4 regions of the Streptomyces sp. NPDC059454 genome follow, and region 4 is predicted to be linked to each of the others. Evidence: riboswitches for the same ligand, from Rfam matches in the RefSeq annotation. Region 4 holds a riboswitch; each other region holds the start of a gene.
What was found. A riboswitch is a leader RNA that binds a small molecule or an ion and turns the genes downstream of it on or off. The one in region 4 is predicted to bind cyclic di-AMP.
Positions count from the first base shown of each region.

Region 1: another riboswitch for cyclic di-AMP. It lies ahead of ACFXAE_RS02075 (NlpC/P60 family protein); the one in region 4 lies ahead of ACFXAE_RS16795 (M23 family metallopeptidase).
Region 2: another riboswitch for cyclic di-AMP. It lies ahead of ACFXAE_RS07285 (transglycosylase SLT domain-containing protein); the one in region 4 lies ahead of ACFXAE_RS16795 (M23 family metallopeptidase).
Region 3: another riboswitch for cyclic di-AMP. It lies ahead of ACFXAE_RS11085 (M23 family metallopeptidase); the one in region 4 lies ahead of ACFXAE_RS16795 (M23 family metallopeptidase).

Region 1 is NZ_JBHYVC010000002.1:152,590-159,724, reverse strand. Features, by position in the region: gene ACFXAE_RS02090 (PspC domain-containing protein) at 1-44, shown strand, start outside; gene ACFXAE_RS02085 (LuxR C-terminal-related transcriptional regulator) at 41-784, shown strand; gene ACFXAE_RS02080 (hypothetical protein) at 1,021-1,374, shown strand; gene ACFXAE_RS02075 (NlpC/P60 family protein) at 1,429-2,607, opposite strand; cyclic di-AMP (ydaO/yuaA leader) riboswitch at 2,615-2,771, opposite strand; gene pcrA (DNA helicase PcrA) at 3,027-5,441, shown strand; gene ACFXAE_RS02065 (M23 family metallopeptidase) at 5,472-6,932, opposite strand.
Region 2 is NZ_JBHYVC010000007.1:105,527-112,661, reverse strand. Features, by position in the region: gene ACFXAE_RS07300 (ABC transporter ATP-binding protein) at 1-450, opposite strand, end outside; gene ACFXAE_RS07295 (outer membrane lipoprotein carrier protein LolA) at 492-1,712, opposite strand; gene ACFXAE_RS07290 (polyprenyl synthetase family protein) at 1,954-2,964, opposite strand; cyclic di-AMP (ydaO/yuaA leader) riboswitch at 3,546-3,714, shown strand; gene ACFXAE_RS07285 (transglycosylase SLT domain-containing protein) at 3,720-4,190, shown strand; gene ACFXAE_RS07280 (HAD family hydrolase) at 4,154-5,026, opposite strand; gene ACFXAE_RS07275 (GNAT family N-acetyltransferase) at 5,249-6,319, shown strand; gene ACFXAE_RS07270 (glycosyltransferase) at 6,346-7,135, shown strand, end outside.
Region 3 is NZ_JBHYVC010000011.1:122,868-130,002, reverse strand. Features, by position in the region: gene ACFXAE_RS11100 (DNA topoisomerase (ATP-hydrolyzing) subunit A) at 1-114, opposite strand, end outside; gene ACFXAE_RS11095 (M16 family metallopeptidase) at 516-1,889, shown strand; gene ACFXAE_RS11090 (M16 family metallopeptidase) at 1,886-3,274, shown strand; cyclic di-AMP (ydaO/yuaA leader) riboswitch at 3,476-3,639, shown strand; gene ACFXAE_RS11085 (M23 family metallopeptidase) at 3,652-4,425, shown strand; gene ACFXAE_RS11080 (GntR family transcriptional regulator) at 4,603-5,298, shown strand; gene ACFXAE_RS11075 (HPr family phosphocarrier protein) at 5,449-5,730, opposite strand; gene ACFXAE_RS11070 (GNAT family N-acetyltransferase) at 5,931-7,135, shown strand, end outside.
Region 4 is NZ_JBHYVC010000021.1:14,575-21,709, reverse strand. Features, by position in the region: partial or broken gene ACFXAE_RS16825 (MerR family transcriptional regulator) at 618-980, shown strand; gene ACFXAE_RS16820 (DUF3040 domain-containing protein) at 1,162-1,434, opposite strand; gene ACFXAE_RS16815 (HAMP domain-containing sensor histidine kinase) at 1,849-2,844, shown strand; gene ACFXAE_RS16810 (response regulator) at 2,875-3,534, shown strand; gene ACFXAE_RS16805 (dihydrofolate reductase family protein) at 3,612-4,745, shown strand; tRNA gene ACFXAE_RS16800 (tRNA-Met) at 4,809-4,882, shown strand; cyclic di-AMP (ydaO/yuaA leader) riboswitch at 5,194-5,351, shown strand; gene ACFXAE_RS16795 (M23 family metallopeptidase) at 5,364-6,383, shown strand; gene ACFXAE_RS16790 (PrsW family intramembrane metalloprotease) at 6,476-7,135, opposite strand, start outside.

The sequences.
Region 1 (7,135 bases), on a different contig from region 4:
CGGAGGTCGAGCTGGAGATGGAAAGGGCGGAGAAGACGTCATGAGCGAGCCGACCGAGGTGAACGGAACGACGGGAGCGGCACAGGGAGCCGAGTCCGCGGAATCGGCCGCCGGTACCGCCGGGCGTCATGTGCGCGTCGTCCTCGTCGACGACCACCGCATGTTCCGCACGGGCGTCCAGGCGGAGATCGGGCAGACCGAGCAGACCGGTGTCGAGGTGGTCGGCGAGGCCGCCGACGTCGACCAGGCGGTCACGGTCATCACCGCCACCCGGCCCGAGGTGGTCCTGCTCGACGTGCACCTGCCCGGTGGCGGCGGTGTCGAGGTGCTGCGCCGCTGTGCCCCGTTGATGGGTGACGCCGAGCAGCCGGTCCGTTTCCTTGCCCTGTCCGTGTCGGACGCGGCGGAGGACGTGATCGGGGTGATCCGGGGCGGTGCCCGCGGATACGTGACCAAGACGATCACCGGGACCGACCTGGTCGACTCGATCTTCCGGGTGCAGGAGGGGGACGCGGTCTTCTCGCCGCGTCTGGCCGGCTTCGTCCTGGACGCCTTCGCCTCGACCGACGCCCCGCCGGTCGACGAGGACATGGACCGCCTCACCCAGCGCGAGCGGGAGGTACTACGGCTGATCGCCCGGGGCTACGCCTACAAGGAGATCGCCAAGCAGCTGTTCATCTCGGTGAAGACGGTCGAGTCCCACGTCTCGGCGGTCCTGCGCAAGCTCCAGCTGTCCAACCGCCACGAACTGACCCGCTGGGCGACGGCGCGGCGGCTGGTCTGAGCGGGCCGTTCGGACCACGCGCGTGGCGCCTGCGAAGGGCATCTCGCCGGGAGCCGCGCGGCTCCGGTGGCGGGTTGTGCGGAAGTGGCGTGAGCGGACCCGTCGGGGGACCACAAGTGGCAGGGGCCCTGCTCCGGCTTCGTCGTCTTCGCTCAGGGTGATGACCGATGTGCCGGAGGAAGGACGGATGAGGGCGCCGGAGTGCTACGCGGCGGCTATGGCTAGGCTCCGGCCTCATGGACGTACTCATCCACCTCTTCGTCGGTCTGCACATCATCGGCATCGCGTCGCTCCTCGGCGGTTTCCTCACCCAGATGAAGGCGATGGGCGCGGGCACCGCCCGGTTCGTCCCCGCGATGCTGCACGGTGCGCTGACGATGCTGGTCACCGGTGTGGTCCTGGTCGGCCTCAACCAGGCCCAGGACTACTCCGTCGACAACATCAAGATCGGCGTGAAGCTGGCCCTGCTGATCGTGATCCTCGGCCTGGTCTATGTGAAGCGGGACGAGGAGAGGGTGGACAAGGGCCTGTTCGGCCTGGTCGGCCTGCTGACCGTGACGAATGTCTTCATCGCGGTGCTGTGGACCTGATCGCCTCCGCCCGGCGCCGCGTGCAGGGGCGCCGGGCTCCGTCCCCCGAGCAGGTCAGGCGGGGCGCACCACGCTGTGGATCGAGGACTCGCCGTCGTAGAAGATCGACTCCTCGCGGACGTACGTGCCGGGCTTCGGCGCGTGGATCATCATCCCGTTGCCGATGTAGATGCCCACGTGGGTGACATCGTCGTAGAAGAAGACCAGGTCACCGGGGAGGGCCTGGGAGACGGGGACCGTCGTGCCCGCGTCGACCTGGTCGTAGGTGGTGCGCGGGACGGTGACGCCGGCGGCCTTCCACGCGGCCTGGGTGAGGCCTGAGCAGTCGTAGGAGCCGGGGCCGGTGGCGCCCCAGACGTACGGCTTGCCGATCTGCGCGCGGGCGAAGGCGAGGGCCTTCTCGGCCTTGGTGGCGTATGAGGAGTCGGTGGACGGCGTGGTGGCCGAGCCGGAGGACCCCGAGGAGCTGCCCGACGTGCCGTCGTCCTGCTGAGCGGCGGCGGCCTCCTCCTGGGCCTTCTGCTGCTCCGCCTGCTGCCGGGCGAGCTCGGCGGCCTTGCGGGCGGCCTCCTTCTGCTTCTTCTTCTCGATCGCCGCGAGCCGTGCCTTCTCCTCGGCGGTCAGCTTCGACATCAGCGCGCGGGCGTCGGCGAGCTTCTTCTGGACGGTGGCCTTGGCCGTCTTCAGGTCGCCCTGGGACTCGGTGAGCGTCTCGAGGCTCTCGGTGGCCTCCTGGCGCTTCTTCATCGTCTCGGACTGCTGGGTGACGTAGTCGTCGACCGCTTCCTTCTGGCGGCCGGTCATCCGGTCCATCAGCTGGGACCGGTCGAAGAAGTCCTGCGGGGTGTCCGCGAGCAGGAAGGTCGCGGTGTCGGGGACACCGGAACCGGTCCGGTACTGGGCGGCGGCGAAGGTGCCCAGCTCCTCCCGCGCGTCGTTGAGCTTCTGGGTGCGCTTGGCCACGTCGTCGAGGAGGGTGCCGACCTGCTTGCGCTGCTTCGCGGTCTTCTCCTTGGCCGCGTTGTACTTCTCGGTCGCCGACTCCGCCTGGCGGTAGAGGTCGTCGACCTTCTTCTCGACCTCCTCCAGGCTCGGCCTGCCGTCGTCGGAGGGGGCGGCGGTGGCCGTCTGGGACAGCAGGGCCACGGAGGTCAGCGCGGCCGTGGCGAGGGCCGGGGTCCGTATGCCTGCCACGCGCGTGCCGGGGATGCGCGACTTGCGGTGCGACGCCAAGGGAGGCGACTCCTTCCAGTGCTCCGCCTACCGGGTTAGCTGTCGGGTTCGGGCGGGTGCTTGGAAGGGTTGCCCTACGGCCGCTCCGCGAGGGAGTGGGCCGATTCACCCCAAGGTTTCGGTGGGTCCCCGGCTCCGGCTGCCGTGATCGGCAGTGACGGACTCGGCGGAGGCCGCGCGGCCCGGCGAGGTTCGCCGGTGGGGGTCGCACGGCCCGCCCGCACCGTAGCCAACTGGTGTGGTCCCTGTGAAGGTTGATGGGTGATATGCCCGATACATTTTCGTGACCTTGCGTGTGGCGTCACGCAGGGTGAGATGATGGTTCTGGAGGGTGCGTGTTCTGCCCCGGCTGCCGGAATCCGGGGATGTTCCCGGGGCGGCCCCGGGTTGTCGGTGGAGCGCCCTAGACTCGGAGAGCGATGAGCAGCCTCTTTGACGACAGCTTCCTGGCAGACCTCCAGGCCCGGCGGGGCCCCGCGGAGGAGCCCCCGCCACCACCCGAGGACGAGCACGTACCGGAGCAGATCCCGGACGACCTGTTCGGCGGGAGGTTCGACGTGCCGCCGGACAGGGACACCCACTACCGCGACGGCGCCCCGCGCCCGGTGATCGACGCCGCCGCGCTCCTCGAAGGGCTCAACGACAACCAGCGCGCCGCCGTCGCCCACTCCGGCTCCCCGCTGCTCATCGTGGCCGGCGCCGGCTCCGGCAAGACCCGCGTGCTCACCCACCGCATCGCCCACCTGCTGGCCGAGCGGCACGTCCACCCGGGCCAGATCCTCGCGATCACCTTCACCAACAAGGCCGCGGGTGAGATGAAGGAGCGCGTCGAGCAGCTCGTCGGCCCGCGCGCGGGCGCCATGTGGGTCATGACGTTCCACAGCGCGTGCGTGCGCATCCTGCGCCGCGAGAGCAAGAAGCTCGGCTTCACGTCGTCGTTCTCGATCTACGACGCCGCCGACTCCAAGCGTCTGATGGCCCTGGTCTGCCGGGACCTCGACCTCGACCCCAAGCGCTTCCCGCCGAAGTCCTTCAGCGCCAGGATCAGCAATCTGAAGAACGAGCTGATCGACGAGGAGGACTTCGCCGCCCGGGCCGCCGACGGTTTCGAGAAGACCCTCGCCCAGGCCTACGCCATGTACCAGTCACGCCTGCGCGAGGCGAACGCCCTCGACTTCGACGATCTGATCATGACGACGGTCAACCTGCTCCGCGCCTTCCCGGACGTCGCCGAGCACTACCGCCGCCGCTTCCGGCACGTCATGGTCGACGAGTACCAGGACACCAACCACGCCCAGTACGCCCTGGTGCGTGAGCTTGTCGGCACCTCCGGGCACCCCGCCGACGTACCGCCCGCCGAGCTGTGCGTGGTGGGTGACGCCGACCAGTCGATCTACGCCTTCCGCGGCGCGACGATCCGCAACATCCTCCAGTTCGAGGAGGACTACCCGGACGCGACCACGATCCTGCTGGAGCAGAACTACCGCTCCACGCAGACCATCCTGAGCGCGGCCAACGCCGTCATCGAGCGCAACGAGTCCCGCCGCCCCAAGAACCTGTGGACCAACGCCGGCACGGGCGCGCGGATCACCGGGTACGTCGCGGACACCGAGCACGACGAGGCCCAGTTCGTCGCCGACGAGATAGACCGCCTCACGGACGCGGGCGAGGCGAAGGCGGGTGACGTCGCCGTCTTCTACCGCACCAACGCCCAGTCCCGTGTCTTCGAGGAGATCTTCATCCGCGTTGGCCTGCCCTACAAGGTCGTCGGCGGCGTCCGCTTCTACGAGCGCAAGGAGGTCCGGGACGTCCTGTCCTATCTGCGGGTGCTCGCCAACCCCGAGGACTCGGTGCCGCTGCGCCGCATCCTCAACGTCCCCAAGCGGGGCATCGGCGACCGTGCGGAGGCCATGATCGACGCCCTCGCCCAGCGCGAGAGGATCAGCTTCCCGCAGGCGCTGAAGCGCGTCGACGAGGCGTACGGCATGGCCGCGCGGTCGTCGAACGCGGTCAAGCGGTTCAACACGCTGATGGAGGACCTGCGTACGGTCGTCGAGTCCGGGGCGGGCCCGGCGACGGTTCTGGAGGCGATCCTCGAACGCACCGGTTATCTTGCCGAGTTGCAGGCATCCACCGACCCGCAGGACGAGACCCGGATCGAGAACCTCCAGGAACTCGCGTCCGTCGCCCTGGAGTTCGAGCAGGAGCGCGGCGAGGGCGAGTCGGTGGCGCTGTCCGACTTCCTGGAGCAGGTCGCCCTGGTCGCCGACTCCGACCAGATCCCCGACGAGGACGAGGACGGCTCCGGAGTCATCACCCTGATGACCCTGCACACCGCCAAGGGCCTGGAGTTCCCGGTCGTCTTCCTCACCGGCATGGAGGACGGCGTCTTCCCGCACATGCGCGCCCTCGGCCAGACCAAGGAGCTGGAGGAGGAACGGCGCCTGGCGTACGTCGGCATCACGCGCGCGCGTGAGCGGCTGTACCTGACCAGGTCGACGCTGCGCAGCGCGTGGGGCCAGCCGTCCTACAACCCGCCCTCGCGCTTCCTGGAGGAGATCCCGGCCGCCCATCTGGAGTGGAAGCGGACGGGGGCCGGCGCGCCCGCGTCGTCCGGTCCGGCGTCGGGCGCCTCCGGTTTCGCCACCCGGCGGGCCGCGGACAAGCCCGCGGTGTCGCTGGTGGTCGGGGACCGGGTCACCCACGACCAGTTCGGCCTCGGCACGGTGGTCGCGGTGAAGGGCACGGGGGCGAACACGGAGGCGACGATCGACTTCGGGGACCCCAAGCCCAAGCGGCTGCTGCTGCGGTACGCGCCGGTGGAGAAGCTGTAACCGGACGCCGGGACCCGTCGAGGGGGGACCCTACGACGGGTCGAGGCCGTGGCTGCGGAACCAGGCGAGCGGGTCGATCGCCGAGCCGCCGCCGGGGCGCACCTCGAAGTGCAGGTGCGGGCCGGTCGAGTTGCCGGAGTTCCCGGAGAACGCGATCGTGTCGCCGGCCTTCACGGTCGTACCGGAGGGGACCTGATAGCTGGAGAGGTGGCAGTACCACGTCTCCGTGCCGTCCATCGCGGTCACGATCATCATGTTGCCGTAGGCGGCGTTGTACTGCGTGCGCACCGTGCCGTCGGTCGCGGCCATCACCTTCGCGCCGTACGAGACGGGGAAGTCGATGCCGGAGTGGACGGACATCCAGTTGATGCCGGACTGGCCGTAGTAGGCGCTGAGGCCGTGCTGCGCCACCGGGAGCGCGAACTTCGGCCGCAGCCGCTCCTTGCGGGCCGCCTCCTCCGCGGCCGCCCTGCGCTCGGCCGCCTGCTGCGCCTTGAGGTCGATGCGCTCCTGGGTGCGGCTGGCCCGGTCGGCGAAGTCGTCGGCGCCGGCGGCGAGGCTCTCCAGCTGGGTGTCCAGCTTGATGTTGGCGGCGGACGGTTTCACCGGCTGGACGTCCGCCGCGGTCGTCGCCGTCTCCTGGCCGCCGTCGTCGGCCAGGTTGCCGACCGAGGCCGCGGCGATACCGGCGACGCCCATCACACACGCCGAGGGCACGGCCACCGTCAGCAGCGCGGAGCGCTTGACGGGCGCACGGCGGCGGGAACGGGACCCGGAGCGCGGGGCCGGGGTGGGAGCGGCCTCCTCCTGCTCGTCGAGCAGGTGCACCGCAGGCAGCTCACCGGTGTCGGCCGGCTCGCCGTCGGCGCCGGGAGCCTCGTAGGGATCCTGGTCGAACGACTCGGCCTGCGGCTCGTAGGACTCGGCCTGCGGCTCGTAGGACTCGGACGCGGGCGTCGGGGCGGTGGTGTCGCCGCCGTCGGAGTTCCACTGCGTGGCGTCGTAGACACCGCTGTCGAAGGTCTGCGCGCTCCAGTCCCAGTGCTGGGTCCGGTCGGCGGGGTTCCCGGCCTGGTCGGGCTGGAGCCACTCACCCGCGTCCCACTGGCCGCTGGTCTCCGGGGAGGTGGCCTGCGGCGGAATCACCGTCATCGGGTGGTGGCCGGTGGTCCATGCGGTCGCGTCGTAGCCGCCGGTGTCGTGCGCGGACGGGTACGGGGCCGCGTACGTGTCGTACTGCCCGGTGTCGTGACCGCCCGCGGGCCAGTGCCCGGTCTCGTACGCACCCGTGTCGTGGCCGCTGCCGGGGAGGTCGCCGAAGAGGGGGTCGGTGGCGAAGGTTCCGGTGGTGTGGCCGGTCCCGAAGTGGGTGGCGGTGAAACCGGTGGCGTTGTACTCGCCGTATGGGGTGAAGTCGCCGTACTGGGCTTCCTGGGTGCCGTACGACGCATAGGGCGCCGAGGCGGCGTCGGAAGCCGGAGCCGGGTCCATGGTCCCCGACGGGTGACGGTCGTTCACCAACTTCTCTTTCGCCTCGACAACAGGGGCTGCCAGAGCAGTGCGGCGACTGTACCCGGCGGTACGCGGGCGCGACAATCTTCCGCAGGTTTCGCGCGCGCAGGAAACGGGCAATCGGTCGCCTTTTGGCGGACGGCGGGCGCGGTCTTGGCTTTTTGTTCGAGATTTGTTCGAAG
Region 2 (7,135 bases), on a different contig from region 4:
CTTGCCGGCCGCGGCCGTGAGGCCCACCCGGTCCAGTGCGGCGGCGACGCGGGCGTGCCGGGTGCGCGGGTCCGCGGTCGGGTCGGCGGCGTCGTAGCGCAGGAGGTTGTCCCGGCCGGAGAGGAAGCCGTACAGGGCGGGGCCCTCGATGAGGGCCCCGACGTGCGGCAGCACGGCGCGCGCGGAGCGCGGCATGGGGCGCCCCAGGACGTGCGCCGTGCCGGAGGTCGGTTCGATCAGGCCCATCAGCATGCGGATGGTGGTGGTCTTGCCGGAGCCGTTGGGGCCGAGGAAGCCGAAGACGCTGCCCGCCGGGACGGTCAGGTGCAGACCGTCGACGGCGAGCTGTCCGCCGCGGTAGCGCTTGGTGAGCGCGCGGGTGACGATGACGCCGTCATCCGTGGTCTCGCTGTCGCGCCGCTCCGGCTCCGTGGCGGACGCCTCGTCCATCGGCTCCCTCGTTCCCTGTGACGTCGTAAGGTCCCGGGGCCTTACTTCCCCGCGTCGGCCGCCTTCACGAGCGCGTCCTTGGTGACGGTGCCCACGTAGACCTTGCCGTCCTCGGTGATCAGGGCGTTCACCAGGCGGGTGCTGAACACCGTGCCGGTGCCGAACTCGCCCTTGACCTGGTCGCCGAGCGAGCCGAGGAAGCCGCTGAGGTCGCCGCCGGCCTCGCCGGTGGGCAGGCCGCCCTCGGCGCCGGTGTCGAAGACGGCGACGGAGTTCCAGCCCTCGCCGAGCATCTTCAGCCCGTCCAGGCCCTTGGCCAGGTCCTCCTCGGACTTCGGGGCGTTCTCCGGCTTCCCGGAGTGCTCCCGGCCCCGGTCCAGCTCGCCGTCCTCGGTCACCTCGGCGCCCTTGGGCGGGGTGAACTCGAAGGTCGACGCGGCCGGCCGGTCGAAGCTCACCTCGGTGAAGCCGACGTCCACGACGGCCGCGCCGCCGCTCGACGGGGTGAGCGTGAACTTCAGCGGCATGCCGGTCCTGTGGTCGACCGCGATGCTGATCGCGCCGACCGTGGAGCCGGACTGCCTGGGCTTGACGACCAGCTTGTACGCGTCCCGGCCGGCCACCTGGGCGGTGCCGTCGACCGTCACGGACGTGGTGTCGTCGACCGACTTCAGCGCCTCCTCGGCGAAGTCCTTCGGGGTGGCCGGGGGCTGCTGCTCCCGCTCCTCGCCGGACTCGTCGACGGTGCCGTGGTAGACCTCGTTGGACGCGCTGTCGTAGCCCCAGACGTCCTCGCCGTTGTGGATCAGGCTGTACTCGGCGGCGTTCTCCAGGAGCGACACCTTCTGCCGGTCCGGGCCGTCGGTCGCGACGCGCAGGGTGTGCGTGCCGGACGCCAGTTCGGTGAGCTTGGCGGACGGGTCGGCCGAGGAGCCGCCGTCCTCGCCCTGCCCCATGGCGCCGGACGTGAGGCCGCTCTCCAGTCCGCCGAGGTTCGGCAGACCGAGGTCCGTAGTGATCTTCACGGTGCCGGACAGCTGCTCGACGTCCGACTTCGCGATCTTCTCTATCAGCTGCGCGGCGGTGATCTCCGGCAGGTCGGGGTCGCCGGAGTCGGCGATCGCGGGGACGAGACCGATGGTCGCGGCCGCCACTCCCATCACGGTGACCGGGACGACGTACCGCGCGGCCCTGCGCCGTCGCGTGCGCGGCTCGTCGGCCTCCCCCGCGGTCGTCATGTCGTCGGATTCGTACGGTGCCATGTGTGCCCTACCTCCGTAGTCGGCGGCGGCTTTTCGTCTCGTGACCTCGCACCAGTCTCACCCTGAGCCGCCATTCTCACCCGAATCGGTGAGAAGTGGTGTTGTCCGTCGTGGTCCATCTGACCAAATCCGGCAGGCGGATTCGTCAGACCCCGGACGCAACTCCACGTACTGCTGGGGTATGACACGCGGGGCGGTTTCCTCCCCCGCCCCGTAGGGGTCACGGGGAGTCCGGGCCGGTTCAGCCCGCGCGGTGCACCACCGCGTCGCACAGCTGCACGAGTGCCGTCTTCGCCTCGCACTCCGGCAGCGGGGCCAGCGCCGCGCGCGCCTCCTCGGCGTACCGCACGGTGTCCCGGCGGGCCTGCTCCAGCGCGGGGTGGGCGCGCAGCAGCCGCAGCGCCTCGGCGTGCCGGACGTCGTCGGTGAGGTCGGAGTCGAGCAGCTCGCACAGGGCGATGTCGTCGGCGAGACCCAGCCGGGCCGCCCGTTCGCGCAGCCGCAGCACGGGCAGGGTGGCGATGCCCTCGCGCAGGTCGGTGCCGGGGGTCTTGCCGGACTCGTGGGAGTCGGAGGCGATGTCCAGGACGTCGTCGGCGAGCTGGAAGGCGACGCCGAGCCGCTCGCCGTACTGGGTCAGCACGTCCACGACCGTCTCCTCGGCCCCGGACATCATCGCGCCGAACCGGCAGGCGACGGCGACCAGCGAGCCGGTCTTGCCGCCGAGCACGTCGAGGTAGTGGTCGACCGGGTCGCGGCCGTCCTGCGGTCCCGCGGTCTCCAGGATCTGCCCGGTGACCAGCCGCTCGAACGCCTCGGCCTGCACCCGCACGGCCTCAGGACCGAGGTCGGCCAGGATGTGCGAGGCCCGCGCGAAGAGGAAGTCGCCGGTGAGGACCGCGACGGAGTTGCCCCAGCGGGCGTTCGCGCTGTCGACCCCGCGCCGCACCTCGGCCTCGTCCATCACGTCGTCGTGGTACAGCGTGGCCAGGTGGGTGAGCTCCACCACCACGGCGGAGGGCACGACACCGGGCGCGTAGGGGTCGCCGAACTGGGCGGCGAGCATCACCAGCAGCGGACGGAACCTCTTGCCACCGGCCCGCACCAGGTGCTGGGCGGCCCCGGTGATGAAGGGGACCTCACTCTTGGTGGCCTCGAGCAGCCCTTCCTCGACAGCCGTCATTCCGGCCTGGACATCGGCTTCCAGAGCCTGGTCCCGCACGCTCAGCCCGAACGGCCCGACGACGGTCACGAGGGGTCTCCTGTCTGCTGGTGTCCACTGGCGATTACACGGAATGTCGATAGGTCGCTGCCTTCACTCAAGTCAGCGTATCCGGTCACGTTTCGATCACCGCCAGCGCCCGGGGTTACCGGCAGGGCTGCAGAGGATCAGGAACGGAGTGATTTTGATCGGTTGATAACAACGGACATTCCTCGCCTTTCCCGGACGCGGCAATCCACTCCTCGACCCGGCCCCGGCCCGCCTTCCGGGCCGCGGCCCACCGCGCGGATCACCCCGCCCGCCCTGACGTCCGATTTGCCGCAAATACCGAGTGAATTCCCCTTGGTGAGAAATGTACCCAGAGGGAATCCCCGGTGAAGTGGGTCACGCGCGATCCACCACCCCCGCCACCGGCCGCCACCCGCCGCCACCCGCCTCCAGCCTTCCCACAGCGCCGAGTTGACCCTTGGCACCTGCAAAGGATCAAGCATCCCAAAAGCCCCATTGCAAGATCAAACGGCGCCTTGTGTGATGTCCGCACTTGTTCCCGACATGTGCTCTCGCATACGTTCCGGGCCTGCCGGGTGGACGCCTAATCCTGCCGCCGCCCGGATCAACCCACGACGATCACTCAGAACGGCAGGAGCGGGGGACCCAGGTAAGCCGCCGGGCCGGACACGTGCCGGAACGGCTAGGGGTGAAGCCATGCCCGCAGGGGCACGGCCGGGCACTCTCCCGCCCGAACCCGACAGCTCACCTCGCAGGCGTAGGAGAGGAACCCAGACATGCCTGCTTTCGGTCAGCACCGCCGCCGCCTCGCCCGCTCCCTCGCCGTCGCCGGCGTCGCCGTGGTCGCCCTGCCGCTGTTCGGCGCGACCAGTGCCTCCGCGGCCACCACCGAGCCGACGACGACCGCCGCCTCCGTGACGGCGTACCCGGACAACCTCGACGGCTGGATCCGCGAGTCGCTGGACGTCATGGCGCAGCACGGCATCCCGGGCAGCTACGACGCCATCCACCGCAACATCATGCGCGAGTCCTCCGGCAACCCGTACGCCATCAACAACTGGGACTCCAACGCCGCCGCCGGTACCCCGTCGAAGGGCCTGCTGCAGGTCATCGACCCGACCTTCGCGGCCTACCACGTGCCCGGCACCGCCTTCGACCCGTACGACCCGGTCGCGAACATCACGGCGGCCTGCAACTACGCCGCCGACCGCTACGGCTCCATCGACAACGTCTTCGGCGCGTACTGAGCCACCCGCTGACGGGCGAGCGTCATCGCCCCGCCGAACAGTCGCTCGAGGACGACGGCCACGCCGTCGTCCTCGTTCGACGCGGTGACCTCGTCCGCCACCGCCTTCAGCTCGGGATGCGCGTTGGCCATGGCGACGCCGTGGGCCGCCCAGTCGAACATGGGGATGTCGTTCGGCATGTCGCCGAAGGCGATCGTCCGCGCCGGGCTCAGCCCCAGGTGTTCGGCGGCCAGCGCAAGGCCGGTCGCCTTGGTCACCCCGCACGGCTGGAGCTCCACGGTGCCCGGCCCCGACATGGTGACCGTGGCCAGCGAACCGACCACCGACCGGGCCGCCGCCGCCAACGCGTCGTCGGACAGGTCCGGATGGCGCAGCAGCACCTTGCTGATCGGCCGGTCCCACAGCTCCCCGCGCCGCTCGACCCGCACCGCGGGCAGGGTCGGGTGCGGCATCAGATAGCCGGGCTCGATCAGCGTCAGCCCGTCGACCCCGTCCTGGTCGACCGCGGCGTACACCTCCCCCACCTCGGCCTCGATCTTGCCGAGCGCGGTCTCCGCCAGTTCCCGGTCCAGCGTCACGGACCACAGCAGCCGGTCCGCACCGGCGTCGTACACCTGCGCGCCCTGTCCGCACACCGCGAGCCCCGTGCAGCCGAGGTCGTCCAGGAGCGGCCGCACTCTGGGGGCCGGGCGCCCCGTCACCACGAGGTGCTGCGCACCGGCCCGCCCCGCCCGCGCGAGCGCGGCGAGGGACCGGTCGGAGAGGGTGTCGTCGCCGCGCAGCAGCGTCCCGTCCAGGTCGGTGGCGATGAGCGAGCAATCGGTGGGTGCGGCCATGATCAGAGAATACGGACAACTCGACGGTCCGATTCACCGTGCCCGTTTGCGCTCGCTTTCGGTGTGGTTCCCCTTCTCTCGGTGCCGGGTAAGGACCGGTTCAGGACTCTTTCCCCGTTTGGCAAGAACATGGTCCGCTATCTACCGTCCACCTGGTCCCGGGCGGTACCTTCCAAGAGTCCAGGGGGGACTTGATCGGGGGGTCAGGTGAGCAGTGGACGCATGCGCGTGCTGAGGCCCGAGGAGCTCGGCGAGGGGGAACGGGAGCGCTGGCGGGAGCTGCGCGCCGCGGCGGACGCACCGCGCAACCCCTTCATGGAACCGGAGTTCAGCATCACCGCGGCCCGGGTGCGCCCGCGGGCCCGGGTCGCCGTGCTGTACGCGGGCGCACAACCGGCGGGCTTCCTGCCGTACGAGCGGGGTGTGTTGGGGCAGGGCCGGGCGATCGGGCTCGGAGTGTCGGACTGCCAGGGCGCGGTCCTGGCCCCAGGTGTCGTCCCGGAGGCGGGTGAACTGCTGCGGGGCTGCTCGGTGTCGAGCTTCGCCTTCGACAACCTGGAGGCGGGCCAGCGGTTGTTCGCGCCGTACGCGGCCGAGGAGCACGCCACGTACGTCATCGACGTGGAGAAGGGCTACGAGACGTACGAGTCGGTGCTGCGCACCCGGTCGCCCAAGTTCCTGAAGACCACACTGGCCAAGGAGCGCAGGCTGGGCCGCCAGGCCGGAGCCGTGCGGTTCGTCTTCGACGAACGCGACCCGGCCGCGCTGCGCGCGCTGATGGAGTGGAAGTCGGCGCAGTACCGCAGGACCGGGCGGCGCGACCGGTTCGCGCGGGAGTGGATCGCCCGGCTCGTGGGCCGGCTCGCCGAGACCCGGGCCGCCCAGTGCACGGGCACGCTGTCGGTCCTGTACGCCGGGAACCGCCCCGTCGCCGCGCACTTCGGGCTGCGGTCGGCGTCCGTCCTGGCCTGCTGGTTCCCGGCGTACGACCCGGAGTTCGCGAAGTACTCGCCCGGTCTCGTGCTGCATCTGCGGATGGCCGAGGCGGCGGCGGCCGAGGGCATCGGGATGCTCGACATGGGGCGCGGTCCGGCCGTGTACAAGGACTCGCTGAAGACCGGCGAACTCGCCGTCTACGAGGGGGCGGTGACCCGTCCGGGCACGGGCGCCGCGCTGCACTGGCTGAGCCGCGCGCCCGCGCGCCGCGCGCACGGCTTCGTCCGCGCCCGTCCGCGCCTGGCGGCGCTGGCGGCGCGGGCCCTGAAGGGCGCGGCACGGCTGCGCCGGCCGTGAGTCGTGAGGCGTGAGGAGGGGGACAGGTGTTCCGAAGAGCGCGTACGCAGGAGGAGATACGGCGGTTCCTGGCCATCGGCGCGGTGCAGGTCGCCGAACTGGACCTGGACGGTGCCGAGGCCGTGCTGAGACCCGGCCCGGGCAGCCCGCCGGTGACCCACGGAGAGGTTTTCCTGCTGGTCAGACGGGCAGGCCGCCCGGTGGGGACCTTGCTGGTACAGGTACCGGAGGACGCGGACCCGCGGGCGGTGCTGACGGAGGCGGCCTCCGAAGCGGTGCCGGGGGCCGTGGAGGTGAGGGGCGGCGGGGAGCCGCCGTACGCCTCGGTCGTCGTGGCCACCCGGGAGCGGGCCGGGCAGCTCGCCCGGGCCCTGGACTCCCTGCTCGCCCAGGAGCATCCGCGGTTCGAGGTCGTCGTCGTCGACAACGCGCCCGTGACCGACGAGACCCGTGAGCTGGTGGAACGCAAGTACGGCGAGCGGGTGCGGTACGTGTGCGAGCCGGTGCCCGGACTCGCCGTCGCGCACAACAGAGGGCTGACGGAAGTCCGGGGCGAGGTCGTCGCGTTCACCGACGACGACGTGGTCGCCGACCCCCGCTGGCTCACCGAACTGACCGCGCCCTTCGCCGCCGACCCCCGGCTCGGCTGCGCCACCGGCCTGATCCTGCCCGCCCGGCTGCGCACTCCGGCCCAGGTCCTGCTGGAGAGCCACGGCGGCTTCGCCAAGGGCTTCACGCCGACGACGTACGACCCGGGGGACCCGCCCCGCGACGAGCCGCTGTTCCCCTTCACCGCGGGCCGCTTCGGCTCCGGCG
Region 3 (7,135 bases), on a different contig from region 4:
CGAGTACGCGTACTCGAGGAAGGAGCCCTGCATCTCGTCGACGACGTCGATGTCGAGGATCTTCTCCTCGTACGACTCGTCGGGCGGCGGGGTCTTCGTGCTGCGGCGGGCCATCGCTGCCGGCTCCTTGCTGAAGCGTGGGGACGGGATCTGATGCGGACCATTGTGGACCGTCGCACTGACAGGCGGGACCAGGACCCGATTGTGGGGGCCCTGGTGAGGGCAGGGTACGGCGCGTGTGCGGTGCGTTTCCGCGCGGGGTCACCCGGTGATCGGGGTGACGTGGGCCGGGGGCGAGGTGCGCGGCCCGGCGCCGGCGGGGCGCCGTCGCGCCCACCCGTGCCGCCCCTGCGGCACGACTGCCCGCGGGTGCGTTCCCTCTCCTCGGCATTCTCGCTCTCGGCGTAGCTCGCCCCCGCCGGGAACTTCGCCGGTGCTTCGCGCGCTTGCATACAGTGGCAGGACCGGCAGAAACGGCGGTTTCGACGACCGCCTCCACGATCGAAGGGACGTACATGCCCATGGGTCACACGGCCACAGCCCAGGCAGGCTCCGGCGGCCTGACAGCGACCGAGCACCGCCTGGCCAACGGCCTGCGCGTGGTGCTCTCCGAGGACCACCTGACCCCGGTCGCCGCGGTGTGCCTCTGGTACGACGTGGGTTCGCGTCACGAGGTCAAGGGACGTACGGGTCTGGCTCACCTTTTCGAGCACCTGATGTTCCAGGGCTCCGCCCAGGTGAAGGGCAACGGTCACTTCGAGCTGGTCCAGGGCGCCGGCGGCTCCCTCAACGGCACCACCAGCTTCGAGCGCACCAACTACTTCGAGACCATGCCCGCCCACCAGCTGGAGCTCGCCCTCTGGCTGGAGGCCGACCGCATGGGCTCCCTGCTGACCGCCCTGGACGACGAGTCCATGGAGAACCAGCGGGACGTCGTCAAGAACGAGCGCCGCCAGCGCTACGACAACGTCCCCTACGGCACGGCCTTCGAGAAGCTGACCGCCCTCGCCTACCCGGAGGGCCACCCGTACCACCACACGCCCATCGGCTCGATGGCGGACCTGGACGCGGCCACCCTGGAGGACGCCCGCCGGTTCTTCCGCACCTACTACGCGCCGAACAACGCCGTGCTCTCCGTCGTCGGCGACATCGACCCGGAGCGGACGCTCGCCTGGATCGAGAAGTACTTCGGCTCCATTCCGGGCCACGACGGCAAGCCCGCGCCCCGCGACGGCTCGCTGCCCGACGTCATGGGCGGGGAGCTGCGCGAGATCGTGGAGGAGGAGGTCCCCGCGCGTGCGCTGATGGCCGCCTACCGCCTGCCCGAGGACGGCACGCGCGCGTGCGACGCCGCCGACCTGGCGCTCACCGTCCTCGGCGGTGGCGAGTCCTCGCGGCTCTACAACCGGCTGGTACGGCGTGACCGCACGGCCGTGGCCGCCAACTTCGGCCTGCTGCGGCTGGCCGGGACGCCCTCCCTGGGCTGGCTGGACGTGAAGACGTCCGGCGACGTGGAGGTGCCGGTCATCGAGACCGCCATCGACGAGGAGCTCGCCCGGTTCGCCGAGCAGGGCCCCACGGCCGAGGAGATGGAACGCGCGCAGGCCCAGTTGGAGCGCGAGTGGCTCGACCGGCTCGGCACGGTCGCGGGCCGGGCCGACGAACTGTGCCGGTACGCCGTCCTGTTCGGCGACCCGCAGCTCGCCCTGACCGCCGTACAGCGCGTCCTGGAGGTGACGGCGGAGGAGGTGCAGGAGGTCGCCAAGGCGCGCCTGCGCCCCGACAACCGCGCGGTGCTCGTCTACGAGCCGGTCGCCGCCGAGGCAGAGGACACCGGGGAAGCCGCCGCGGCCGCCGGCACCGACGAGAACGAGGAGGCGGCGAAGTGACCGAGCTCGCCACGATGGACTTCCACCCGCAGCCGCAGGCGGGCGACGCCAAGCCCTGGGCCTTCCCGGCCCCCGAGCGCGGCACGCTCGACAACGGTCTGACCGTGCTGCGCTGCCACCGCCCCGGCCAGCAGGTCGTCGCCGTCGAGGTGCTCCTCGACGCGCCGCTGGAGGCCGAGCCGGCCGGTCTCGACGGTGTCGCCACGATCATGGCGCGGGCCTTCTCCGAGGGCACCGACAAGCACTCCGCCGAGGAGTTCGCGGCCGAGCTGGAGCGCTGCGGCGGCACCCTGGACGCGTACGCCGACCACCCCGGCGTCCGCCTCAGCCTGGAGGTCCCGGCCTCGCGGCTCACCAAGGGACTCGGTCTGATCGCCGACGCCCTCAGGGCGCCCGCGTTCGCCGACAGCGAGGTCGAGCGGCTGGTCCGCAACCGCCTCGACGAGATCCCGCACGAGCTGGCCAACCCCTCCCGCCGCGCCGCCAAGGAGCTCTCCAAGGAGCTGTTCCCGGCGAGTGCGCGCATGTCGCGTCCGCGCCAGGGCACCGAGGAGACGGTCACCGGCATCGACTCCGCGGCCGTACGCGCCTTCTACGAGAAGCACGTCCGCCCCGCCACGGCCACCGCCGTGGTCGTCGGTGACCTCACCGGCATCGACCTGGACGCGCTGCTCGGCGACACACTGGGCTCCTGGACCGGCTCCTCGGCACAGCCGCGGCCCGTCCCCCCGGTGGTCGCCGACGACACCGGCCGCGTCGTGATCGTGGACCGTCCCGGCGCCGTCCAGACGCAGCTGCTGATCGGCCGTATCGGCCCCGACCGGCACGACCGCGTGTGGCCCGCGCAGGTGCTCGGCACGTACTGCCTGGGCGGCACCCTCACGTCCCGCCTGGACCGCGTGCTGCGTGAGGAGAAGGGCTACACCTACGGCGTCCGGGCGTTCGGGCAGATCCTGCGGTCCGCCCCGGACGGCACGGGTGCGGCGATGCTGGCCATCAGCGGCTCCGTCGACACCCCGAACACCGGCCCCGCCCTCGAGGACCTGTGGACGGTGCTGCGCACGCTCGCCGCGGAAGGGCTCACCGACGACGAACGCGATGTCGCCGTGCAGAACCTCGTGGGTGTGGCGCCGCTCAAGTACGAGACCGCCGCGGCGGTCGCGAGCACCCTGGCCGACCAGGTCGAGCAGCACCTGCCCGACCACTACCAGGCCGACTTGTACCGGCAGTTGGCCGCGACCGGCACCGTGGAGGCCACCGCGGCCGTCGTGAACGCCTTCCCGGTGGACCGTCTGGTGACCGTCCTCGTCGGTGACGCGGCGCAGATCAAGGCGCCCGTCGAGGCCCTCGGGATCGGTGAAGTCACCGTCGTGGCGGCCGAGTAGGAGCCGCGAAGGCGCACGCGCGCGTGGGGCCCTGGTGACACGAAGGTCACCAGGGCCCGCTTGTGCCCGAATCGGGGCGGAAGTTGCCTGTCTGCCCTGTGGGATGCGCTACAAAAACCGGGATTCGTTTGAGGACGGGGGGACGGCCCGCTTAGCGTCATCCGGGCTGTTCGTCGGGCAGTGCGCCGCATCCGCGGCACCGGACAGCCATCGCCGAGTCCCCGTACGGCGCGAGCCAGGGGAGCCGGGGACCCGTGCAGTCCCTGGGGTGAATCGGACGCCCGCGCGTGTCGCGAGGGGGTCCGTAGGAGACCTTCCTGCTCCGAACCCGTCAGCTAACCCGGTAGGCGAGAGGGAAGGAAAGGACCAGCCTGTACATGGCGTTCACCCGCGCCCCGGGCAAGCACCGTCGTCCCAGCCGGACGCAGCGCGGCACCGCCCGCGCGGCGGGCGTCGCGGCGCTCACCACCACCGGCGTCGTCGGTTCCCTCGCGGCTCCCGCACTCGCCGCCGAACCCGCCGCCGCGCAGACCGGCCTCACGCCCGTCGTCACCCTGGGCGACGCGGTCGCCGACCGGATCGACGCCCAGGCGGCCGCCCAGCACGAGGCCGCCCGGGAGGCGGCCGAGGCCGCCGCACGGAAGGCCGCCGAGGAGACCGCGCGCGAGAAGGCCGCCAAGGCGGCGGAGGAGGCCCGCGCGGAGAAGGAGCGCGCCGCGCGTGAGGCCGAGCGTGAGCGCCTCAACACCTTCGTCTCCCCGATCCCCGGCTCGTACGTCTCGACCAGTTACCAGGCCGGCAGCTCGCTGTGGTCCTCCGGCAGCCACACCGGTGTCGACTTCCACGCCGCGAGCGGCACCCCCGTCCAGTCGGTCGGCATCGGCACCGTCGTCGAGGCCGGCTGGGGCGGCTCGTACGGCAACCAGGTCGTCATCAAGATGCACGACGGTACGTACACCCAGTACGGTCACCTGTCGTCCATCGGCGTCTCCGTGGGCCAGCAGGTCGCCGCCGGGCAGCAGATAGGCGTCTCCGGCGCCACCGGCAACGTCACGGGCGCGCATCTGCACTTCGAGGCCCGTACGACCGCCGAGTACGGCTCCGACCTCGATCCCGTCGCCTACCTCCGTGCGCACGGGGTGAACCTCTGACCCGACCGCTTCCCGATGCCCCGGCTCCCCGAGCCGGGGCATCGGTGTTTCCGGGGGCCTGTCCAAAAAATATGCATGGATTCCGGTCCGCCGTCGTGAATTCCCGCTGATTGGAATAGAGTCACGGAACACACGTCAATCGTCGACGTTTCACGGGGATTAAGCCGGAGGTCGGTCATGCGTATTCCCGCGCACTCGGTGTGCACGGCGATCCGGGACGACATCGTCGCGGGTGTCCACGAGCGCGGCGGCCGGCTCACCGAGGAAGTACTCGCCCGCCGTTACGGTGTCTCCCGCGTCCCCGTCCGGGAGGCGCTGCGCACGCTGGAGGCCGAGGGATTCGTGGTGACCCGGCGGCACGCGGGCGCGTGCGTCGCGGAACCCACCGAGCAGGAGGCCGCCGACCTGCTGGAGATGCGCATGCTCCTCGAGCCGCTCGGCGCCTCCCGCGCGGCCCAGCGCCGCACCGAGGCCCATCTGAAGGTGCTGCGCGGCCTGGTCCGGCTGGGGCAGGAACGCGCCCGCCAGGGCAGCAGCGACGACCTGCGCTCCCTGAGCGGCTGGTTTCACGAGACGCTCGCCCAAGCCACCGGCAGCCCGGCACTGACCTCGACGCTGACCCAGCTGCGGCACAAGATCGCCTGGATGTACACCACCGAGGGGCCGCCCGACCCGGTCGGGTACTGGGCGGAGCACGGCGCGATCGTGGACGCCGTGGCGCGCGGCGACGGTGACCGCGCGCGGTCCGTCACGGCACTGCACACCGAGCGCGCGAGCGCCGGGCACCGCCTGCGTTTCGTCTCCGGCGCCGGCCGCGCGGACCGTGTGAGGAACTCGCAACATCCTGTAAACATGCCGAGCCTTCGGCATTAACACAGGTGCCGTATACAAAGAGGGTTCATTTCTCGGGGGTTATCTCTGCTGCCCGTAAAGGGAAAAGCAAAAGGCCCGCCCGGTGGTCCGGGCGGGCCTTTCGGTTGCGGTGCGTGTCGGTGAGGAGACATTCCCGCACCCCATACGTGCTCAGACGGTCTCGGGGAGCTCCTCGAGACCCTCGGAGACCAGCTTCGCCAGCCGGTCCAGGGCGGCGTCGGCGCCCTCGGCGTCGGACGCGAGGACGATCTCCTCGCCGCCCTGGGCGCCCAGGCCCAGCACAGCCAGCATGGAGGCCGCGTTGACGGGGTCGCCCCCGGCCTTGGCGATCGTCACCGGGACGCCTGTGGCCGTGGCGGCTCGGACGAAGATGGAAGCGGGGCGGGCGTGGAGGCCCTCGGCCCAGCCGACGTTGACGCGGCGCTCAGCCATGTGTTGCTGCCCTTCGGTGTTCAGGGTTGTCTAGACCAGTTTCCCACATCGTGAAGCGTGCCCGGAGCGTGTACCGGAGCGTGCCCGAAGTGGCATCCGCTCCCGCTCCCGGCGACAGCCGGACCGCGGCCTCGGCCCGGCTGTCGTCCACCACAGACTGCCTCGCGCCGTTGTCGTACGCGAGCCGTAGTCTGGGGCCCATGCAGATCTCGTCGGACCGGCACGAGTATCCCGCCCACTGGGAGGCCGACGTGGTGCTGCGCGACGGCGGCACCGCGCGCATCCGCCCCATCACCGTTGATGACGCCGAGCGCCTGGTCAGCTTCTACGAGCAGGTGTCGGACGAGTCGAAGTACTACCGCTTCTTCGCGCCCTACCCTCGCCTGTCCGCCAAGGACGTCCACCGCTTCACGCACCACGACTTCGTGGACCGGGTGGGACTCGCGGCCACCATCGGCGGCGAGTTCATCGCCACCGTACGCTACGACCGCATCGGCGCCGACGGGACGCCCGCCTCGGCGCCGGCCGACGAGGCCGAGGTCGCCTTCCTCGTACAGGACGCCCACCAGGGCCGGGGCGTAGCCTCCGCCCTCCTCGAACACATCGGTGCCGTCGCGCGCGAGCGCGGCATCCGCCGGTTCGCGGCCGAGGTGCTGCCCGCCAACACCAAGATGATCAAGGTGTTCACCGACGCCGGGTACACCCAGAAGCGCAGCTTCGAGGACGGCGTGGTCCGCCTGGAGTTCGACCTCGAACCCACCGACCGTTCCATGGCCGTGCAGTACGCGCGCGAACAGCGTGCCGAGGCGCGCTCCGTGCAGCGGCTGCTCGCCCCCGGCTCGGTGGCCGTCGTAGGGGCCGGCCGCACACCCGGCGGCGTGGGCCGCAGCGTCCTCGACAATCTCCGGAACACCGGCTTCACCGGCCGGCTCTACGCGGTGAACAAGGCGTTGGGGGAGGGGGAGAAGGAGCTCGGCGGGGTGGCCGCGTTCCGCTCGGTGCGGGACATCGACGGGCCCGTCGACCTCGCGGTCGTCGCGGTGCCCGCCGAGCGCGTCCCCGAAGTCGTCACCGAGTGCGGCGAGCACGGCGTGCAGGGGCTCGTCGTCGTCTCCGCCGGCTACGCCGAGTCCGGCCCCGGGGGCCGCGACCGCCAGCGCGCCCTCGTACGGCAGGCGCGCTCGTACGGCATGCGGATCATCGGCCCGAACGCCTTCGGCGTCATCAACACCTCCCCGGACGTACGGCTGAACGCCTCGCTCGCCCCCCAGATGCCCCGCCCGGGCCGGATCGGACTGTTCGCCCAGTCCGGCGCCATCGGCGTCGCCCTGCTGTCCCGCCTGCACCGGCGCGGCGGCGGCGTCACCGGCGTCACGGGCGTGTCCACCTTCGTGTCGTCCGGCAA
Region 4 (7,135 bases):
GGTCGGCGGCGTCACGGGAAGCCAGGCGGGCGGCTCCGGGGCCCACCCGTGCGCCGGGCCCGCGCCGCGGACGGCCCAAGCGTTCACAGGCCGGGCCGGGGAGACACCTCATCGCCGGGCGCACCGAAATCTGTGCTTGCTGGAGTAGACATTCGCTGATCCCATGATTATGGTTTCTCTCGTAGCCGAGATCGAGCAAGGCCCGGCAGACACGAACTGCCGGGCAGCAGTACCCGCGTGACGGTGCGGTGGTGGAGTTTCGAAGCCAGGTTGTCGTATGACGGCGACGGGACTGACGACCGGACCGGGCGGCCCGCAGTGATGAGGGGCCGCCGTGAGCAGGACCGCGGTTGCGGTATCAGCAGTACAAGCAGTACGCAGTCCCCCGTTTGCAAGTGATCGGTTCAGAGGGAAGAACGGAGGAGTCGAGCGCCATCAGGATCGCCCGGGCGGAGGACGTGAGCCCGGGTACCGCAGGACATCGATAGGCAGGTGGTCTCCGGTCACGCATACGCGATCCCCGCACCCCCGTCGGAGTATCGGGCGGCTGTGCGGAAACAGAAGGCCGGCGCAGCACTAGGGCCGGCAGATGGTGTCGTAGTTCCTTCGGGGCCTTGGTGTCGTACGGCACCAAGGCCCCTCCACGTGTTCCACGGAGAGGCGAGTCGCCGGGCCGTCTCGACGACGACCACCCCGACCGCACGAGGGGCCGGGCCGCCGAGTCGCTCGGTACCGCTCCCGGCTTTCTCCGCGCCATCGGCGAGGCGCGACTGATCACGCCTCCACGCTCCGAGGGCGGGCACCGCCGCTGCTCCCGCCGCCCACTGCGCATCGCGGCCCGCGCGCGTGAGCTCGTCGACCAGGACACCCCGATCGAGGCCGTATGCCGGGTCATCATCCTGGAGGACCAGCTCGAAGGAGCCCAGCGCGGCAACGCCGAACACCGCCGCGCCCGCGGATCGTCCAGTGCGTCGGCCGCGGTCCGAGGTGAGCGTGCCCGCCGGTATCGGCGGACCCTCGCACCCGCGCACGGCCGTGCTGTGGCGCGCGGGGACGAGGACGAGAAGGAGATTCCACCGGCGTTTCGCTCGCAGGAGCGGCACATCACCGCTGACCTGCGGCGCGGCGCTCGAATCGGCTTCGGCCGGCTCGGCCGCCGCGTCATTTCACGGGGCGCTCGTCCCGGTTCGGGTCGAGGAGCTGCACGGCGATCCCGGCGAGGACCAGGCCCGCCGCGATGAGCAGTCCGTCGGGGACGAGCACACCCGCGGTCAGCATGGTCACCCCGATGGCCAGCGCGCACCAGGCGCTCGTGCGCCGGTACTCGCGGGGGCGCGCCGGACGGCCTTCGGAGAGTGAGCGGACGAAACGGGGGTCCTCGTGTTCGAGACGGGCCGCGAGGTCGACCAGGCGCTCGTCGTCGGACTGGGGCACGGCTCCTCCTTCCCAGGGGGCGGTCACCCGGTGGCACCGCCGGCGGCCATCGCTCCGTGACGCCGGGCGTCACAGGGTGAACCGTCGGCCTGCCATGAACTCGGCCCGGTACAAGGGAGTTTGCCCGTGTGCCGATGTCGTCACCCACCCGGTACGGCAGACTCCAGCGTCGCCCACCGCCACCGCCCGCCGCCATCCGTCGCGGGCCCCATCCCCCCTGGGTGCCGGTGCGTACACGAGCCGCCCGGCCGGCCGTGGTTCCGGGGGAAAATGGGGGCTGTCACCGATGGCGCGAGGCTCGACCGGCGCACAGGCTGGGGGTGACGGCCCGCGCCGCGCCCCCGGACCGCGGGCCGTCGGCTCCCCCGCACCGGGAGCCCGTGGCGAGCGGCCGACGGCGAGGAGGCGGTACGGGTGCCTCTGTTCTGGCGGATCTTCCTGCTGAACGCCGTCGTGCTCACCGTGGCCACGGCCCTGCTGCTGGGGCCCGTCACGGTGTCCACGCCGGTGCTGCTCACCGAGGCCGCGGTCCTCACGGTGGGGCTGGCCGCCATGCTCGTCGCCAACGCGCTGCTGCTCCGCGTGGGTCTCGCCCCGCTGCGGCGCCTGGCCCGCGCGATGACGACGACGGACCTGCTCCGCCCCGGACACCGCCCCGCGGTCGGCGGGCGCGGCGAGATCGCCGAGCTGATCACCACGTTCAACACCATGCTGGACCGGCTGGAGGACGAGCGCGCCACGAGCAGCGCCCGCGCCCTGTCCGCGCAGGAGACCGAGCGCCGTCGCGTCGCCCGCGAACTGCACGACGAGGTCGGCCAGTCCCTGACCGCCGTACTGCTCCAGCTCAAGCGCGCCGCCGACCACGCCCCGCCCGGCCTGGGCGAGGAACTGCGCCAGGTGCAGGAGACCACCCGGGCGAGTCTCGAGGAGATCCGGCGCATCGCCCGCCGGCTGCGCCCCGGGGTGCTGGACGAGCTCGGGCCGGCCAGCGCGCTCAGGGCCCTCGCCACCGAGTTCGGCGGACCCGGGCTGAGCGTCCGGCACCGCCTCGACGCGGACCTGCCCGAACTGGACCGGGAGACGGAACTGGTCATCTACCGGGTCGCCCAGGAGGGCCTCACCAACACCGTCCGCCACGCCGGGGCCCGCCGCGCCGAGCTCGCCCTGCACCGCGTGCCCGGCGGTGTCGAACTCCGCGTCCGCGACGACGGCCGCGGCATCGGCGTTGCCCAGGAGGGCGCCGGCATCCGCGGGATGCGGGAGCGCGCCCTGCTGGTCGGCGCCCGGCTGACCGTGGACCACGCCGCCGGCGGCGGCACCGAGGTACGCCTGGCCGTTCCCGTCCCGGCCCGTTTCCCCGCACACGCCCTCGTCCCCGTACGGGAATCCGCGCACGCCCCGCCCCCGTGACCGACGTCCCCCGACCGGAAACGCTGACACATGACCGACCCGGCCCCCACCCGCATCCTGCTCGCCGACGACCACGCGCTGGTCCGCCGGGGGGTTCGCCTCATCCTCGACGGCGAACCGGATCTGACCGTCGCCGCCGAGGCCGCCGACGGTGCCGAAGCCCTCGAACAGGCCCGTGAGCACCGCCCCGACCTGGCCATTCTCGACATCGCGATGCCCCGCCGGACCGGTCTTCAGGCGGCCCGTGAGATCTCCCGGGACCTGCCGGAGACGCGCGTCCTCATCCTGACCATGTACGACAACGAGCAGTTCTTCTTCGAGGCCCTCGCCGCCGGGGCCTCCGGCTACGTCCTGAAGTCCGTCGCCGACCGCGACCTCGTCGAGGCCTGCCACGCCACCATGCGCGGCGAGCCGTTCCTCTACCCAGGCGCCGTCAACGCCCTCATCCACCACTACCTCGACCTCGTGCGGGAGGGCCGCACCCTGCCGTCCAAGGCGATCACCGACCGGGAGGAGGAGATCCTGAAGCTGGTCGCCGAGGGCCACACCTCGCAGCAGATCGCCGGTCTCCTCGTCATCAGCCCCAGGACCGTGGAGCGGCACCGCGCCAACCTGCTGGCCAAGCTCGGCCTGAAGGACCGCCTGGAACTCACCCGGTACGCCATCCGCGTGGGGCTGATCGAGCCCTGAACCGGTACCCGGGCCGGTCGCGCCCGTTGTCAGACTGGACCCCCGCAGGCCCGCCCGCCCCCTGGGAGTAGGAACCGATGCCCCACCCGTACGTCCTGCTGTCCGCCGCCGTCTCCCTCGACGGCCACCTGGACGACACCGGCCCCGAGCGGCTGCTGCTGTCGAGCCCGGCCGACTTCGACCGGGTCGACGAGGTACGGGCATCCGTGGACGCCATCCTGGTCGGCGCCGGCACGATCCGCGCCGACAACCCCCGGCTGCTGGTCAACTCGCCCGAGCGGCGCGCCGCCCGCCTCGCCGGGGGCCGGGCCGAGTACCCGCTCAAGGTCACCGTCAGCGGCTCCGGCGACCTGGACCCGGCGGCCCGGTTCTGGCACACCGGCGGCGAGAAGGTCCTCTACACGACCGACGAGGGCGCCGGGCGCGCCCACGCCCTCGGTCTCGCCGCCGACGTCGTCCCGCTCGGCACCGAACTCGACTGGCGGCGGCTCCTTGAGCACCTGCACGCCGAGCGCGGGGTCCGGCGGCTCATGGTCGAGGGCGGCGGCACGATCCACACCCAGCTCCTCACCGAAGGACTGGCCGACGAGCTCCAGCTGGTCCTCGCCCCGCTGTTCGTCGGCGCCCCGGAGGCCCCCCGCCTCTTCGGCCCCGGCTCCTACCAGGGCGGCCGGCTGCGGCTGGTGGAAACCCGCCCGATCGGCGACGTCGTCCTGATGCGCTACGAGCCCACCGCCCCTGGCACCGGCCCGCTGCCCTCCGCCGCCGACCACCACTGGCTGGCCCTCGCCTGCGAGCTGGCCGCCGAGTGCCCGCCCTCCAAGACGGCGTTCAGCGTGGGCGCGGTCGTGGTGGCCGCCGACGGTACGGAGCTGGCGCGCGGCCACTCCCGGGAGGGCGCCGACCCGGTGGTGCACGCGGAGGAGGCCGCGCTCGCCAAGGCCGATCCCACGGACCCCCGGCTCGCCGGCGCCACCGTGTACTCCAGCCTGGAACCCTGCGCCCGCCGCGCGTCCCGGCCGGCGCCCTGCGCCCGGCTGATCCTGGACGCGGGGGTACGGCGGGTGGTCACGGCCTGGCGCGAGCCGGACACGTTCGTGCCGGGAGCCGACGGCAGCGCGGTACTGGCGGCCGGAGGCGCCGTCGTCGTCGTCCTGCCGGAGCACGAGGACCGCGCCAAGGCCCCCAACGGCCACCTGCTCGGCGGCTGAAACCGGGCCGCCCGTAATGGGTGTGCGCCATGTCCCGCGGATGGCGTACACTGGTTTCAACGACGCGGGGTGGAGCAGCTCGGTAGCTCGCTGGGCTCATAACCCAGAGGTCGCAGGTTCAAATCCTGTCCCCGCTACTGAAGGCCGAGGGCCGGAATCCAAAGGATTCCGGCCCTCGGTGTTTCCCGTTCCCCCGCTCCCCGTTCCCCCGCTCCCCGTTCTCACTCAACGTGAGCGATCCACCCCGCAGCGCATGACAATTGACGCACGGTCAGAAACCGTCCGGGGTTCGGGGCGCGGTCAACTCGCCCGTTTTTGGCCGCTCGTGGCGCTTAAGTCCCCGTGGAAATCGTTAATGATCAAGAGGAACAGCTTGGAATCAGGCCCTCGCGTCTATTAACGTTCGATAACGCAGCGCGGTCGTCCCAGCCGTCACAGAAGTCGGCTCCGTGCGCACGCGCCGAATCCCGCAAGGGAACCGGGGAACCACCACCATGGGGTGAATCACGCGGATACCGCCGTGGCAACACGGCGCGTATACGCGCGTAGGAGACCTTCCCGCTCCGAACCCGTCAGCTAACCCGGTAGGCGAAGACGGAAGGAAAGGAGCGCGCCCACGTGGCGTCCAACCCGCCTGCCCCCGAGGCCCCGTTCAAGCCGAGCGACACCTTCGCCTACGGCGCCGGCCACACCGACGAGGGCCCTTTCGAGGAGTGGAACCCCACCGCGGAGTCCCTTCGCCCCGTGCGCGGCCGGCATCGCGTCTCCAAGCAGCGCGGCGGGGGACTCGCCCGCAGCTCCACCGTCCTGGGCGTCGGCGTCATCGCGGCCGTCGGTGCCGGCGGCATGGCCAGCGCCCAGACCGGCAAGCCGCCGGTCTCGATCTCCGTGCCCGACCTCCCCAATGTGGGTTCCCTCATCTCCGACGAGGAAACCCCCGAGGGATCGTCCACCCCCCTCAGCACCCTCGGCATGACCACCGTCGACACCGAGCAGGGCGCCGCCGACGCCGGTGAGGCACTGCGCGCCCGGATCATGGCGCAGGTCGAGCAGCAGCAGGACCAGGCCGAGAGCAAGGCCCAGGCCGAGGCCGTCGCCGCCGCCGAGAAGCAGGCCGCCGAGGCCGCCGCCAAGGCGGAGAAGGAGGCCAAGGCCAAGGCCGAGGCCGCCAAGGAGAAGGCGGAGGAGGAGGCCAGGCAGAAGGCCGAGGCCGAGCGCCTCGCCGAGCTGGCCAAGCAGTACGCGCTGCCGACCTCCTCGTACACCATCACCTCGACCTTCGGTCAGGCCGGCGCCTACTGGTCCTCCGGCCAGCACACCGGCCTCGACTTCGCCGCCCCCACGGGCACGCTGATCAAGGCCGTCCACACCGGCACGATCACCTCCGCCGGCTATGACGGCTCCTACGGCTACAAGACCGTGCTCACGCTCGACGACGGCACCGAGATCTGGTACGCCCACCAGTCCTCCATCAGCGTCAGCGTCGGCCAGAAGGTCAACACCGGCGATGTGATCGGCCGCGTCGGCTCCACCGGCAACTCCACCGGGGCCCACCTCCACCTGGAGGTCCACCCCGGCGGCTCCGCCTCGGGCATCGACCCGATGGCGTGGCTGCGCGACAAGGGCCTCACCCCCTGAGCCCCGCCGCTTCCTGAACCCCGGCAGTCCCGACGACGACCCCCCGACGTCAGGGCTGCCGGTCAGGTGTTCTCCGGGGCGGTGCGGACCCGTCAGGACCGGCGGGCGTCCGAGTCGTACGCGGTGTACGGGTGCCCGTACGACGGGTGCCCGTACGACGGATTCCCGTACCCGCCGTACACCGCCCACGGCGCCGCGGCGACCGGGACCCGGGGCGCGGTGACACGGGCCGCGTGCTCCAGGGCCGGCCGGGCCGCTCCCCGCCGGTGCCACAGCTCCAGCAGCAGCTCCCGCTCCCGCGTGACGAAGTCCGGCCCCGCCCGCCCGAGCCGCCCCCGGTGCCGCAGGAACGCCAGCGACGTCGCGTACGCCTCGTACGCGGCGACCGACCGCGCCGCCGCCTTCCCGCCGCGGCGGCGCGCGTACTGCCGGGCGACGCGCCGCGCCCGCATCGAGCCCAGTGCGAACGGCTCCGTCGCGTCGAGCCATCCGGCGGCCACGTACGCGGGCAGCTCCGCCCGCACGGTCCGCAGCTCCCGCTGCCGCGTCCACACCACCAGCCAGGTCAGCAGCCCGAACACCGGCACCATGAACGCCGCGTACACCGCGAGGAAGCCGTACCGGCCGAGTGCCGAGGAGCCGTTCCACAGCGCGTGCATGCCCATCGCGAGGAGCAGTCCGCACAGCGGCAGCAGTACGCGCCGGGCCCGCTGCCGGTCCGTGGACAGCGCGGCGACGCCGAAGCCGATCCC